DNA from 3 places in the Formosa agariphila KMM 3901 genome. Region 3 is predicted to be linked to each of the others. Evidence: riboswitches for the same ligand, from Rfam matches in the RefSeq annotation. Region 3 holds a riboswitch; each other region holds the start of a gene.
What was found. A riboswitch is a leader RNA that binds a small molecule or an ion and turns the genes downstream of it on or off. The one in region 3 is predicted to bind cobalamin.

Region 1 (4,267 bases), 590 kb from region 3:
TAAATATCTAAAGCAATAATTTGTCCTTTGTTTTCCATTAAAGATGCCAAGTGTAATGTTTTTCCACCTGCACCAGCACAAGTGTCTATAACACGCATTCCAGGTTCAACCTCTAAATATTTAGCAACCAATTGAGACGATGCATCTTGCACTTCAAAATGACCGTTTTTAAAAGATTCTGTTGTAAAAACATTGGCACGCTCTTTTAATTTAAGCGCATCAGGATAGCCTTTAATAAATTCCGTTTCGATGTCGACATCAAAAAGGTCGGCTTGTAACTTGTCTTTAGTTATTTTTAAGGTGTTTGTTCTAAGCACAACATCGGCTTGTTGGTTTAAAGCAGCAATCTCTTTAGTCCAAAGTTCCTCACCTAATTCTTTAGCACCAATTTCGTCCATCCAATCGGGAATCGATTCTTTGAATTTTCTAATTTTAGACAATTCATCAAAACGTCCTTTAATTTTACGTGTCGGTGTTTTTTCAAAATAAGACCAGTCTGGTAACTTAATACCTTTCAGTGTTGCCCATACGGCAAATATTCTCCAAATATTATCTCTATCGTAAGGCTCTTTTACTTCTGCTATTTCAGCATATAGGCGTTTCCAGCGAACAATCTCGTAAGTTGTTTCGGCTACAAAGCCACGGTCACGACTTCCCCAGCGTTTGTCGCGTTTTAATAATTGTTGAACAACTTTGTCGGCATAAACTCCTTCATTAAAAATGAGCATTAATCCGTCTACTACCGCAAAGCATAAATTTCTATGTAATCGCATTTTGTGTATTTAAGGCCACAAAGGTAAGTTTAATTAATTATTTTTAGCCAAAATTTTAATAAATGCGACTAATAGCGAGCCTTTTACTTTTTGTTTTAATCAGTTCTTGTAAACAAGATGTTCAAAAACCTTCAAAAATTTACAAATCTGTTGAAATTCAGGATGTTTATAATGACTCTTTAAGCATACGTGCCATTGAACTTATGGGCGATGGCACCCTAGCTTTTGCTGCAGATAAAGGAACTTACGGATTATATTTTCCAAAAAAGGAGCAAGTGGCAACATCAAAGCAACTTCACGATTCTGTGCCGTTACATTTTAGAGCCGTTGCACATACATCTACCGATTTTTTTATGTTGAGTATTGAAAGTCCTGCATTATTATATAAAACAGGAGACGATGGAAGCATGAAACGCGTTTATAAAGAAGAAGGCGAAGAGGTGTTTTACGACGCTATGACGTTTTGGAACGATAAAGAAGGTATTGCGGTAGGCGATAGTGTTAATGGTTGTTTGTCTATAATTATTACTCGAGACGGCGGCGAAACCTGGGCGAAGTTACCTTGCGAGAACTTACCTAAAGCCATCGAAGGTGAAGGCGCGTTTGCTGCGAGTAACACCAATATTAAAGTGTTAGAAGATAAAGCATGGATTGCAACTACTAGCGGAACTATTTATTATTCTGAAAATAAAGGTGAAACTTGGATTACAATTGAAACGCCAATGCAGAACACAGAAGCAACTCAAGGTGTTTATTCTATCGATTTTTACGATGAATTAAATGGCTTTGCTATTGGTGGAGATTACACCAAACCCGATGTAAATACCAACAATAAAATGAAAACTGTCGATGGTGGAAAAACATGGCTGCTGGTTGCAGACGGTGAAGAGCCAGGTTACAAGAGTTGCGTGCAATATATGCCGAATCGTAATGCTGAAAGTTTAGTTGCAGTTGGTTTTAATGGTATTTCAATGTCGAATGACCATGGAGAATCTTGGAAACAAATTAGTGAGGAATCTTTCTACACTATTCGTTTTTTAAATGATTCTATTGCCTATGCTGCAGGAAAAGGGCGAATTTCGAAGCTCGTTTTTACAGAATAATTCAAACTTTTAATTAGTGTTTTCTGCGCTACAAATTTATATACTACTTATACAAATAGAAACATAATATACACCTGTTATTATAAATACAACTCCTGCAATGGTATGCATACCAGATTCAATCTTCGTAATTTTAGTGTAAAACATATCCACTTTTCCATCTGTAAAGGCTAATAAATAGGTGAAAAGAATTTAAGATAGGTTTTTATAATGAGATATGATTTTAGTCATCTTTTATTATATGGATTCAACTTAATTTTGCTCTGCTTTTAAAGGAAATCTTTCATTAAAAAATAAATGATAGAAAGTTAGTTTAGGAATAATTTTAATAATATGAAGCACAAATATAGATGCGTTAAGTTTTAATTATTTAACTAAATTTGCGCTTTTAAAAGTATAAAGGGAAATGGTTGTTGTGTTTTTTTAACACTAACATTAAAAGAGAATTCGGTGTGAATCCGAAACTGTCCCGCAGCTGTAAGCTCATAACGGAAACCTAATTTATGGTCACTTTTCAATAGAAGGGGAAGGCCAGGTGAAAGGAGTAAGTCAGAAGACCTGCCATTTTTTATTAATTCAAATAGCTTTCGGGGATAAAAGCTGGGATTAGAATCTTATCATTCTTCTCTTTAGGAGTAGCCATGTTTTAATGTGGTTAGTCTACCCTCGACTGCAATAAATTAATTGAGGTGAGGTTTTCAAAATCGTTATATAATTTTATTTTAATTACGTGTATCACGTGTTTAAGTTCGGTATCTGTTTTTGCACAAGAACAAGATAGTGTTGCTGCAACTTCGCTGAAAGAAGTTGTGTTAAAATATAATATTACACAGCATAAAAAACATGAATCTCCTGCACCAGTACAAACTTTAGATGGAGAAACTTTAACCCGATTAAACAGCTTAAATGTTGCCGATGCCATTCGGTTTTTTAGTGGTGTACAACTTAAAGATTATGGCGGTGTTGGTGGTATTAAAACCGTAAATATTCGTAGTATGGGATCGCAACATACTGGCGTGTTTTACGACGGCGTCCGTCTTGGAAATGCTCAAAATGGTCAAGTCGATTTGGGTAAATATTCTTTAAGCAACATGGAACAAGTAAGCTTGTACCAAGGGCAACGTACAGATTTAGACCAATCGGCAAATGCTTATGCGTCTGCAAATAGTATTTATTTAAAATCTAAAACTCCAGATTTTAGTCCTGAAAAAAAGTACGAAGCAGATGTGACGTTCAAAACAGGTTCTTTCGGATTGGTTAATCCTTCGTTTGCTTTCGATTATAAATTATCCGATAAAATTGCTGCTCGAGTAAGTGCCGAAATGGTGTCTGCAGATGGCGAATATAAATTTAGATACAGTAATGGGAGTTACGATACGACAGCGGTTAGACAAAATGCAGATATAACTTCGTATCGTGTAGAAACGACGCTATATGGAAATCCGTCTGATAAAACGAGTTGGCATGTAAAATACTATCATTTCGATTCTGAACGTGGCTTGCCAGGTGCCATTGTAGCCAATCGATTCAATAGGTCGCAGCGTTTGTGGGATCAAAGTAATTTTATTCAAGGCGAGTTTAAACATCAGGTTAACGATTCTTACTTCTTTGTTGTTAGAGGTAAATATGCAGATGATCACACACGTTATGTCAATCCCGAAATTGTATCTCTAGAAGGTGTATTAGACAACAGGTATCATCAGAAAAAATATTATACTTCTATTATAAATACGGTTAAACTGAAGCCGTTTTGGGAAGTGTCGCTCGCATCAGATTTTGAAGAAAGCACCCTCGATGCAAACCTCTATCGTTTTGCATATCCTAAACGGTTTTCTATGTTAAATGCACTAGCTAGTAACTTTCATTTTAAACGTTTCAATGTTCAGCTAAGTGTATTAAGCACAACTGTAAATGAAACCGTTGAAGCTTACGATTCGGCCGATGATCTTCAAAAATTCACACCTTCAGTGCTTGTTAATGTGCAACCTTTTCAGAATTCAGAATTCAGATTACGTGCATTTTATAAAAATATTTTCAGGATGCCAACCTTTAATGATTTGTATTACACATTTGTAGGGAACACGTTTTTAAGTCCAGAATATTCCGAGCAAATCGATTTCGGCTTATCGTATCAACATACAAAACAAAATTCGTTTTTTGAAGTCCAAGCCGATGTCTATAAGGTTTGGGTAACCGATAAAATTGTAGCTGTTCCAGGAGCTAATTTATTTCGATGGACTATGCTAAACCTCGGTCGAGTGGAAACAACAGGTGTGGAAGTTGGATTAAAATCGACAGTAAAATTCTATCAGGATGTAGATGTTACGGGTATGGTAAATTATGCGTATCAAGAAGCGGTAGATGCTACTCCGGGAAGCAACACCTACGGCG
Region 2 (4,267 bases), 860 kb from region 3:
GCTACAAGAGCTAAAAAGTGCGGCACTAGCAAATGCCACGGCAAAAAGTGTATTGATTTGTTTCATAGTTAAATAATTATATATTAAAGTTTAAATAAATTGAATAATGTCGTCCGGGCATAAACCTGTTTTCTACACTTTGGTAATTAACATTCCAAAGGTTGTTTACTTTTCCGCCAAGCGTTAGTGTGTTACAAATAGCATAATCTATCCCTATATTTGAAACCTGATAGGCATCTAATTCATATCTAGACAAATTATCGGTTGTGGTAAAAACACTGCCTACGGCTAACCATTGGTATACGGCGGAAATCTTTTTATAGTTGTATCCTAAACTAGCTGTTGCTTTGTGGTAAGGCACATAAATAAGTTGCTTTTTGGTGTCCTTATTTTCAGAAACGGTATACGCATAGGTTCCGTTAACGGAGATGTGATGTTCTCCAAAATCATGTTTATAACCTGCCAAGGCTTCTAGGCCATAAGTCATAACATGGTCTGTATTAATAGGTCGCCATAAACTGCCATTTGGTACCCAACGAATCATATCACTAATGTCATTATAATAAGCTGTTAGAGATATATTAGCGTTTTTAAACTGTAAATGATTCCCGATTTCTGCTTGATAGGCCGTTTCTGGAGCTAAATCAGGATTTCCGCTACCTTCCCAATACAAATCATTAAACGTAGGAATTCTGAAGTTTTTAGAACCGTTAACTGTAATGGTGTACGGCTTGGCAACTTGAAATTGTAAGCCTACATTATATAGAAACGGACTGTTATAGGTATTAGTCACCTCTTGTCTGATTCCCATTTCATATAAAAACCACGAATTTAATTGATGTTTAAAAAGCAGGTTCGAGCTACCAATATGTCGCTTTTCGTTTGCTATACTAGACCCTTCAGCATTATTTTGGGTATAGTCTATAATTCCGTTTACAGTAACATTATCTGTAGGGACGTAGGTCACATCGTATTTTGCGATAACCGTTTCAGCAGATCCAAATGTATAAGTATCGGTGTTTATATTTCCGAAGTATTTATAGTTTTCACTTAAATAGGCGAGTTTTAATTTGGTGGTAATTGTATTGTAAAAGCTCTGCCATTCGATTAATTGTCGTGTGTTAAAGTCTTTATATTTAGTGGGCGTTTCTGTAGGCAGAATTAAGGACAAATGCCGTTCGCCATCAAACACATAACTGTAAAAATTTAGTAGATGTTTTGGGTTAAGTCGGTAACTCAGATTAGCGGTGAGACTCGTGTTGTAATAATTTCCGTTATGGTTGTAATCATCAGAATTCACAAAATCGTAATCATTATCAGAGCTATTTCTACTGATTCCAATATTAGCGCTCAATCGGTTTACTGTAACATTGGCTTTATAATCTAGCAGAAACGTATTAAAACTTCCGTAGTTAGTCAGTAAGCTGTTTTGAAAACCTTCAGAATAATTGAACCTATTATTTAAATGAATACTGCCACCTATAGCACCGCTGCCGTAAATGACACTGCCACCGCCACTACGCACACTAACATTATTAAAACTAGAGGTGTTTATGGTATTAAAATCGGTTTGTCCATTCAGCTGCGAATTGATATTAATGCCATTCCAAACTACAGCGGTTTGTTGAGCAGTCGTACCCCGAAAAGCAGGTGAGGAGACCATACCTAATCCGTTTTCCTTAAAATAAATTGGAGTGTTGTAGTTTAACAAGGACGTTAGTAGTGGCTGATTGACGCGTAACACGCTATCATTTAGCTGTAACACAGATTGGGTGTCACTAAACAGTTTTAGTTGGCTATCGGTGGTAATTAAAACTTCATCTAATTTCTGGATAGAATCGTTTTGTGCAAGGAGTACCGTAGGAACACACACGAAAAATAAAAAAAATAGGATTAGTTTTTGTTTCATATATCTTAAGACCTTTTGCCCGAAAGTCAGTTATTTATGCTGAATTTGGCAGGTCTCCTGACTTTCGTCTTGTTATTTACCTTCCCAGTTTTAATTGAAACCAGTGGTGTATTGAAGTTTTAATAACAAGCATTTTGCAAAGCAAAACTAAGATTACAGTTGCGGGAACAGTTTGAGATTTACACTCAATTCCCATTTAATCCATCACGTTACATGATATGAACCAAAATTCGATTCAAAAATAAGACATTTATTAATATTCAGTATGCTAAACCTAGTTTATTTGTAGGGTAGTTTTTTTCAAAAATTTAAAGACCTTATTGATATGAACTTTTGAATGTTATTTTGAGTGAAGTAAGTTTTAATTATTCAAAAATAAGAGGTAGAGCTATGTGAAGTATACGAGTGGTTAAGCCAAATTAATTTAATTAAAAAATCATTTATTTTAATTTGTCTAGATTTTATATGCTTACATTTGAAGTGTTTTTACTGTTAAATAAATTAGTAATTATTATTTTTATCAGTTATAAATCGCTCATTTTAAAGATTAATTAAATGAATTCTTTTCAGTTAAAATATTTTATTATCGTCTTTTTTGTGCTCGCTTTTAGTTGTAAAAACGACACTAAATCGGTGGAAATACCTGAAGAACATAGTATAGAACTGGTATTAAAACATGCAAAAGGGTTTTCTGTGAAAACGTTCGAAAATTATAAAATTCTTGAAATTTATAGTCCGTGGCCCAAAGCAGAAAAAACATTTAAATATGCATTAGTCGATAAGACAAACCCTAATAAAGCGTCTTTAAACTCTGATGATTTTGATGCTGTAATTTCTGTGCCATTAGAGCGTGTTGTGGTGACATCTACAACCCATTTACCAAGTTTAGAATTGTTAGATGTGGCATGTACCTTAATAGGGTTTCCGGGTACACAATATGTGTCTTCAGAAAACATAAGAAAAAGAATTGAAAGCAAAGATATTCGTGAACTGGGTAAAAACGAAGGGATAAATACAGAAGTACTTTTAGAATTACATCCCGATGCTGTAATTGCATTTGGTGTAGATGGTAGTAACCGGTCTTTAGAGATGATTAAGAATGCCAATATACCTGTGATTTTTAATGGAGATTGGGTAGAAGCTTCGCCTTTAGCCAAAGCAGAATGGATAAAATTATTTGGTGTACTATTTAATAAAGAAGCTAAAGCCTATAAGGTTTATAACGATATTGAATCTGAATATTTAAAAGCCAAAACCTTAGCCGAAAATGTAACAGAAAAACCAAGTGTTTTTAGCGGAGCTATGTATAAAGATGTTTGGTATATGCCAAATGGAACGAGTCCTGAAGCACAACTTTTAAAAGATGCAAATGCTAATTTTCTTTGGAAAAACACACAAGGCTCAGGAAGTTTAGCTTTAAATTTTGAAACCGTATTTAACAAGGCTAAAATGGCTGATATTTGGATTAATCCTTCTATATATTCAAGTTTAAACGATTTGGTAGACGCCAATGTACACTACACCAAATTTGATGCGTTTAAGCAGCAAAACATCTATACCATGTCTAATACAAAAGGCGCCACAGGCGGGGTGTTGTATTATGAGTTGGGACAGTCTAGACCAGATTTGGTTTTAAAAGATTTAATTAAAATTTGTCATCCAGAACTGCTTCAAGATCATGAATTGTTCTTCTTTAAAAAGCTAAATTAATTGCCAAATTCACAGACATATAGAAACGCGTTTATAGTCTTAATTCTTCTACTGTTTTGTAGTTTTTTTATTAATATCAGTTTGGGATCTGTGTCTATTCCGTTACGAGATGTTTTTCATAGTATTTTTGGTACGTCAAGTAACGAATCTTGGCGTTACATCATTCTAAATTATAGATTACCAAAAGCCATTTCAGCCATATTAGTTGGTTCGGGTTTAGGAATATCTGGACTTTTAATGCAAACGTTATTTCGTAATCCGTTGGCAGGACCATTTGTTCTTGGTATTAGTTCAGGGGCGAGTTTAGGAGTGGCTTTAGTGATTTTAGGTTCTGGGCTTTTTGGTGGAACATGTGCTGCTTTATTAACGTCTAAATGGAGTGTGGTTATTGCCGCAAGTTTAGGGAGTTTTATGGTGTTATTGGCGGTGTTAATTGTATCGTCACGGGTACGAGATACCATGTCGATTTTAATCATCGGACTTATGTTTGCAAGTATAACAGGTGCCATAGTGGGCGTCTTATCTTATTTCAGTTCTGCAGAACAATTACAACGTTATGTCTTCTGGGGCTTTGGTAGTTTAGGGAATTTATCATGGCAAGAATTAACTGTTTTTGGAGCAATTTATAGCGTAGGATTATTATTGAGT
Region 3 (4,267 bases):
GTCTATATGCGAACCAAAACAGCTAATCGGTAAGCCACGTTTTTGTCCGAAATTAGACCAAACAGGAGAGGCTAGCGAATAAAAACCTTGAGACATATAGTTGTAAAATTTATCGCTAAAGCCAGGCATTTTTAAAATGTCTTGCGCGCAATCTGCAATTTCTCTAATACGCTCTTCTGGATTTACACCTTCTGTAAGGTATCCCGATTCTAAAAATTTACGGCTATTTTCGTTTAACCACCCAAAGGAATCATTTTCTATGGTACCGTTTTTAGTGTGTAATGCCGCGTGCCTAGCATCGACTAAATTTTGAGCATTATTTTTTTCTGATGTTGTTGTAACAGGGTCTTGATTGTAAGTGTTGTTTTCCATTTTTTAAAATAAGTCGTCGCTAGTTATACTTTGGGCTCTTTTACTGTAATTTATTGAACGTTTAACAAAGAAGTCTCCATGTTTTGTTCCAATTATTTCGTCATCAAACCATTCCGTTTGAGCTAATAATTTCTGATCAATTTCAAATATTTTATTAATTCCAATACTCTCTAAAGAGTTATTAAATCGATTTTTAATGAATTCGTTTATTACCGCTTTCGGAATAAAATCTAATTCACCTTTTTCGAAAATCCAATCTATAATTTTACTTTCAGAACTATACGCTTCTTCACATAGTTGCTGAATCATAATCTTATACGTATCGTTAAACCATTCTGGGTGTTCGTCTTTAATGATATTGATAAGGTCGATACCAAAATCGCCATGAATTTGTTCTTCTTTAGAGGTTGCTTCTACAACATTCGAAATTCCTTTAAGCATGTTTTTATGCTTGTTAAAAGCCATTATGATAAGGAACTGAGAGAATAAAGACACATGTTCTATAAACAAAGAGAATAATAATACAGATTCTGCATACTCTTCGTTATTTTCGCTTTTTGCATTTTTTAAAGCCGTCTCTAAATACTGGACACGCTTCATTATTGCAGGCTTCTTCTTTAATTTTTCGAACTCACTATTTAATCCTAAAATTTCTAATAAGTGAGAATAGGCATCGTGATGTCTTACTTCACTTTCTGCAAATGTAGCACCTACAGATCCTATTTCTGGCTTAGGCATACGGTGATAAATATCACCCCAAAACGTTTTAACAGCCACTTCTATTTGAGATATAGCAAGCATGGTGTTTTTAATAGCACTTTGTTCTACAGGTGTTAAAGCCGATTTAAAATCTTGGATGTCACTTGTGAAATTAAATTCGGTATGAATCCAGTAGGAATGACGAATAGCTGGTACATATTCGTATAGTTGAGGGTACTCGTAAGGTTTTAAATTGATACGTTTTTCGAAAATATTACTTTTTCTACTTTGCGTTTGGTTGTTTCTATAAATGATATACGCTTTGGCAACATCTACAAACTCACTATGCATTAGTTTTTTCTCGACAATATCTTGTACTTCTTCTACAGTAGGTACGTAATCTTTGTCTTGATCGCGACGCTCTAAAAGCTCGGCATATACATTTTTTGCTATTAATTCGGCATCATCACTTGTACCATGGTTAACGGCTTGCATTGCTTTTGTAACGGCAGCTGTAATTTTCTGAAGGTCAAAAGGTTTTGACTTAAAATTTCTTTTAATAATTTGAATTATTTCCATGTTTACCATATTAAGTAGATTTAATAATCTTAAATAACCAATGTCTTGAACTCTAAAATAGCTTTAGATACAGGCATGAAACTTATTCTTCAGATTTTAAACCATGAGTTGTTAATCCTAAATTTATTCGGTGCTGTAATAATTTTGGAAAAGAAGATAGAAGTAGATATGATAACTAGACATAAATGACCATAGTAATCTTCTAATTCTTGCTTCAATCCCCGAAAGCACATTGAATTAATGTTAAATGGCAGGTCTTCTGACTTACTCTGTTAACCCGGCCTTCCCATTCTATTAAACAGTGACCATTATTGGGTTTCGTTTGTTGAGCATACAGCTGCGGGACAGTTCCGGATTTTCACCGAATTCCCTTTTAATATCAAGTTGTTAAACTTAATAACCATTAATAATTGGATGCAAATTTATCTACTATAAACAAGTTTTAATAATTAACTTATCATAACTTATTGACAATTTTAAAAAATAGTGTGATAACCGTTTTAGTTTATTCAATTAGTAGATTACAAAGAGTATGTAAAGACTGAGTTACCTTTACTTTTGTTGTAACAAGTGTATGATGGTTTGTTGTAATGTGTGACCTAAATTTTTATCGTTTTTATGCTTTTTTATTTTACCAATTACTTTTATAAACTCATCACTATCTATTGGTTTTAATATATGTTCTAACGAGTTTTTATTAAAAATATTAGACGCGTAATGCGTATAAGTCGTGGTAATAACTAAATCGAAACCTTTAAAATTAAGTTGGTTTAAAAAAGGAAGTAATTCTTCTTTAGGCGTTTCTATATCTAAAAAGACACAGTCTGGCTTTAATTTGTTTATGGCAGAAATTGATTCTAAAGGATTAGAGAACATGTCACAGATGTTAACCTCGGGACAAAAAAGTTCAATTTCCCATTTTAGGTTTGTAAGAGCATTAAATTCATAATCAATAAGAATTGCATTAATCATGGTAGTGTGGACAATTTTGAATAAAAGTAATGTATAATTAATAAGTTCCAGTTTGTCTTTTTATATGTTGTGTAAATCTTAGTGCCGATGGGAGTAATTAGATTGTAATTGGTAGAATGAGTATACAGCGTTTTTTAAAAAACTAGCAGTAAGATTGAATATCATATTTTAAATTTTTAACGAAGGGCCTTTTGTAATGTGAACAAAAAGTAAAAAGATAGCAGATTCCCTTTCCCGATTCTATTTCTTACATTAGCAAAAGATTATGGATCATAATAAGCGGTATGCATTTAATACAAGAAGAGGTGAATTTTAAAGCGGTAGTTCAGAATATTTATAAAGACGTTAAGGATATAGAAGATAAAGGAGAACTCGCTTCCTATATTCCAGAATTAGCGCGGATTGACTCTAAAAATTTTGGTGTGCACATTTCTACTATGGATCATTCTAATTTTGGAGTGGGTAACTGTTACGATAAATTCTCAATTCAAAGTATTGCCAAAGTATTGTCTTTAATTATGGCTTATAAAATTTTAGGTAAAAAAATATGGGAACGTGTCGATGTAGAGCCTTCAGGAAATGCGTTTAATTCACTTGTGCAGTTGGAAGCTGAAAATGGTATCCCTAGAAATCCGTTTATTAATGCTGGAGCATTAGTTATATCTGATATCTTATTGAGTGAACTGGAACATCCTAAAGAAGAATTTTTAGCATTTGTAAGAGATATTGCCAATCAGCCAGAAATAGACTATTCAAGTAAGATTGCTGCCTCAGAAAAGAAAGTTGGGTATAGAAATATCGCGTTATGTAACTATATTAAATCTTTAGGAAATATTAAAAATGAACCTGAAGATGTGTTAGATTTTTATTTTAATCTATGTTCTTTAGAAATGAACTGTATGGAACTGTCTCAATTATTTTTATTTCTAGCCAACAACGGTTGCAGAATTTCTGACCAACATCCTATATTAACAGAACAGCAATCTAAACGTATAAATGCACTCATGCAAACCTGTGGATTTTACGACGAATCTGGAGAATTTGCTTTTAGAGTGGGTTTGCCAGGAAAAAGTGGAGTTGGTGGCGGTATCGTTGCGGTACATCCCGATCGTTACGCTATTGCTGTGTGGAGTCCTAAACTGAATAAAAAAGGGAATTCTTATAAAGGCATGAAATTTCTAGAAGCTTTTACTACAGAATCTAAACAATCTATATTTTAATTTACACGTCTACATTACGTAAGTTCTCCAGTCTATATATTTAATTTAAGATCTAATACGCAATTCGTCTGTAATTTTATTTGTTTTTAAGCTTAAACAGTCATTATTAAGATAATTTTCATAGTTTCCTTTTGAATAGGAGTGTTTAAATTCGTACTTTTGGTTCACCAAATTGGTTAACCAATTTAATCTAAAAACAAATGAACAAAATTAAAAGTACGATTTCAATTTTAATTCTTTCAGTTTTATTTACAGTTCATGCTAACGCACAAGCAGGAAAGACAATTGTAAACAATGCGAAAGAATTAGACCAAGCCATTAAAGCTGCAAAACCAGGAGACCATTTAGTAATGGCTAACGGTGTATGGACAGACATTATTATTAAATTTAAAGGAGTAGGTACAGAAGCCCAGCCTATTGTTTTG

Region 1: linked by a shared signal. The riboswitch ahead of BN863_RS03980 (TonB-dependent receptor plug domain-containing protein) and the one ahead of BN863_RS06415 (ribonucleotide-diphosphate reductase subunit beta) in region 3 are both predicted to bind cobalamin.
Region 2: linked by a shared signal. The riboswitch ahead of BN863_RS10240 (TonB-dependent receptor plug domain-containing protein) and the one ahead of BN863_RS06415 (ribonucleotide-diphosphate reductase subunit beta) in region 3 are both predicted to bind cobalamin.

What each region holds. Positions count from the first base shown of each region.
Region 1 covers NZ_HG315671.1:917,986-922,252, forward strand. The annotation lists gene BN863_RS03970 (RsmB/NOP family class I SAM-dependent RNA methyltransferase) at 1-773, opposite strand, end outside; gene BN863_RS03975 (WD40/YVTN/BNR-like repeat-containing protein) at 836-1,876, shown strand; cobalamin riboswitch at 2,267-2,456, shown strand; gene BN863_RS03980 (TonB-dependent receptor plug domain-containing protein) at 2,566-4,267, shown strand, end outside.
Region 2 covers NZ_HG315671.1:2,375,227-2,379,493, reverse strand. The annotation lists gene BN863_RS10245 (YncE family protein) at 1-66, opposite strand, end outside; gene BN863_RS10240 (TonB-dependent receptor plug domain-containing protein) at 77-1,909, opposite strand; cobalamin riboswitch at 1,940-2,152, opposite strand; gene BN863_RS10235 (ABC transporter substrate-binding protein) at 2,465-3,619, shown strand; gene BN863_RS10230 (FecCD family ABC transporter permease) at 3,620-4,267, shown strand, end outside.
Region 3 covers NZ_HG315671.1:1,512,708-1,516,974, forward strand. The annotation lists gene BN863_RS06410 (ribonucleoside-diphosphate reductase subunit alpha) at 1-372, opposite strand, end outside; gene BN863_RS06415 (ribonucleotide-diphosphate reductase subunit beta) at 376-1,650, opposite strand; cobalamin riboswitch at 1,883-2,070, opposite strand; gene BN863_RS06420 (LytR/AlgR family response regulator transcription factor) at 2,203-2,622, opposite strand; gene BN863_RS06425 (glutaminase) at 2,907-3,842, shown strand; gene BN863_RS06430 (chondroitinase-B domain-containing protein) at 4,043-4,267, shown strand, end outside.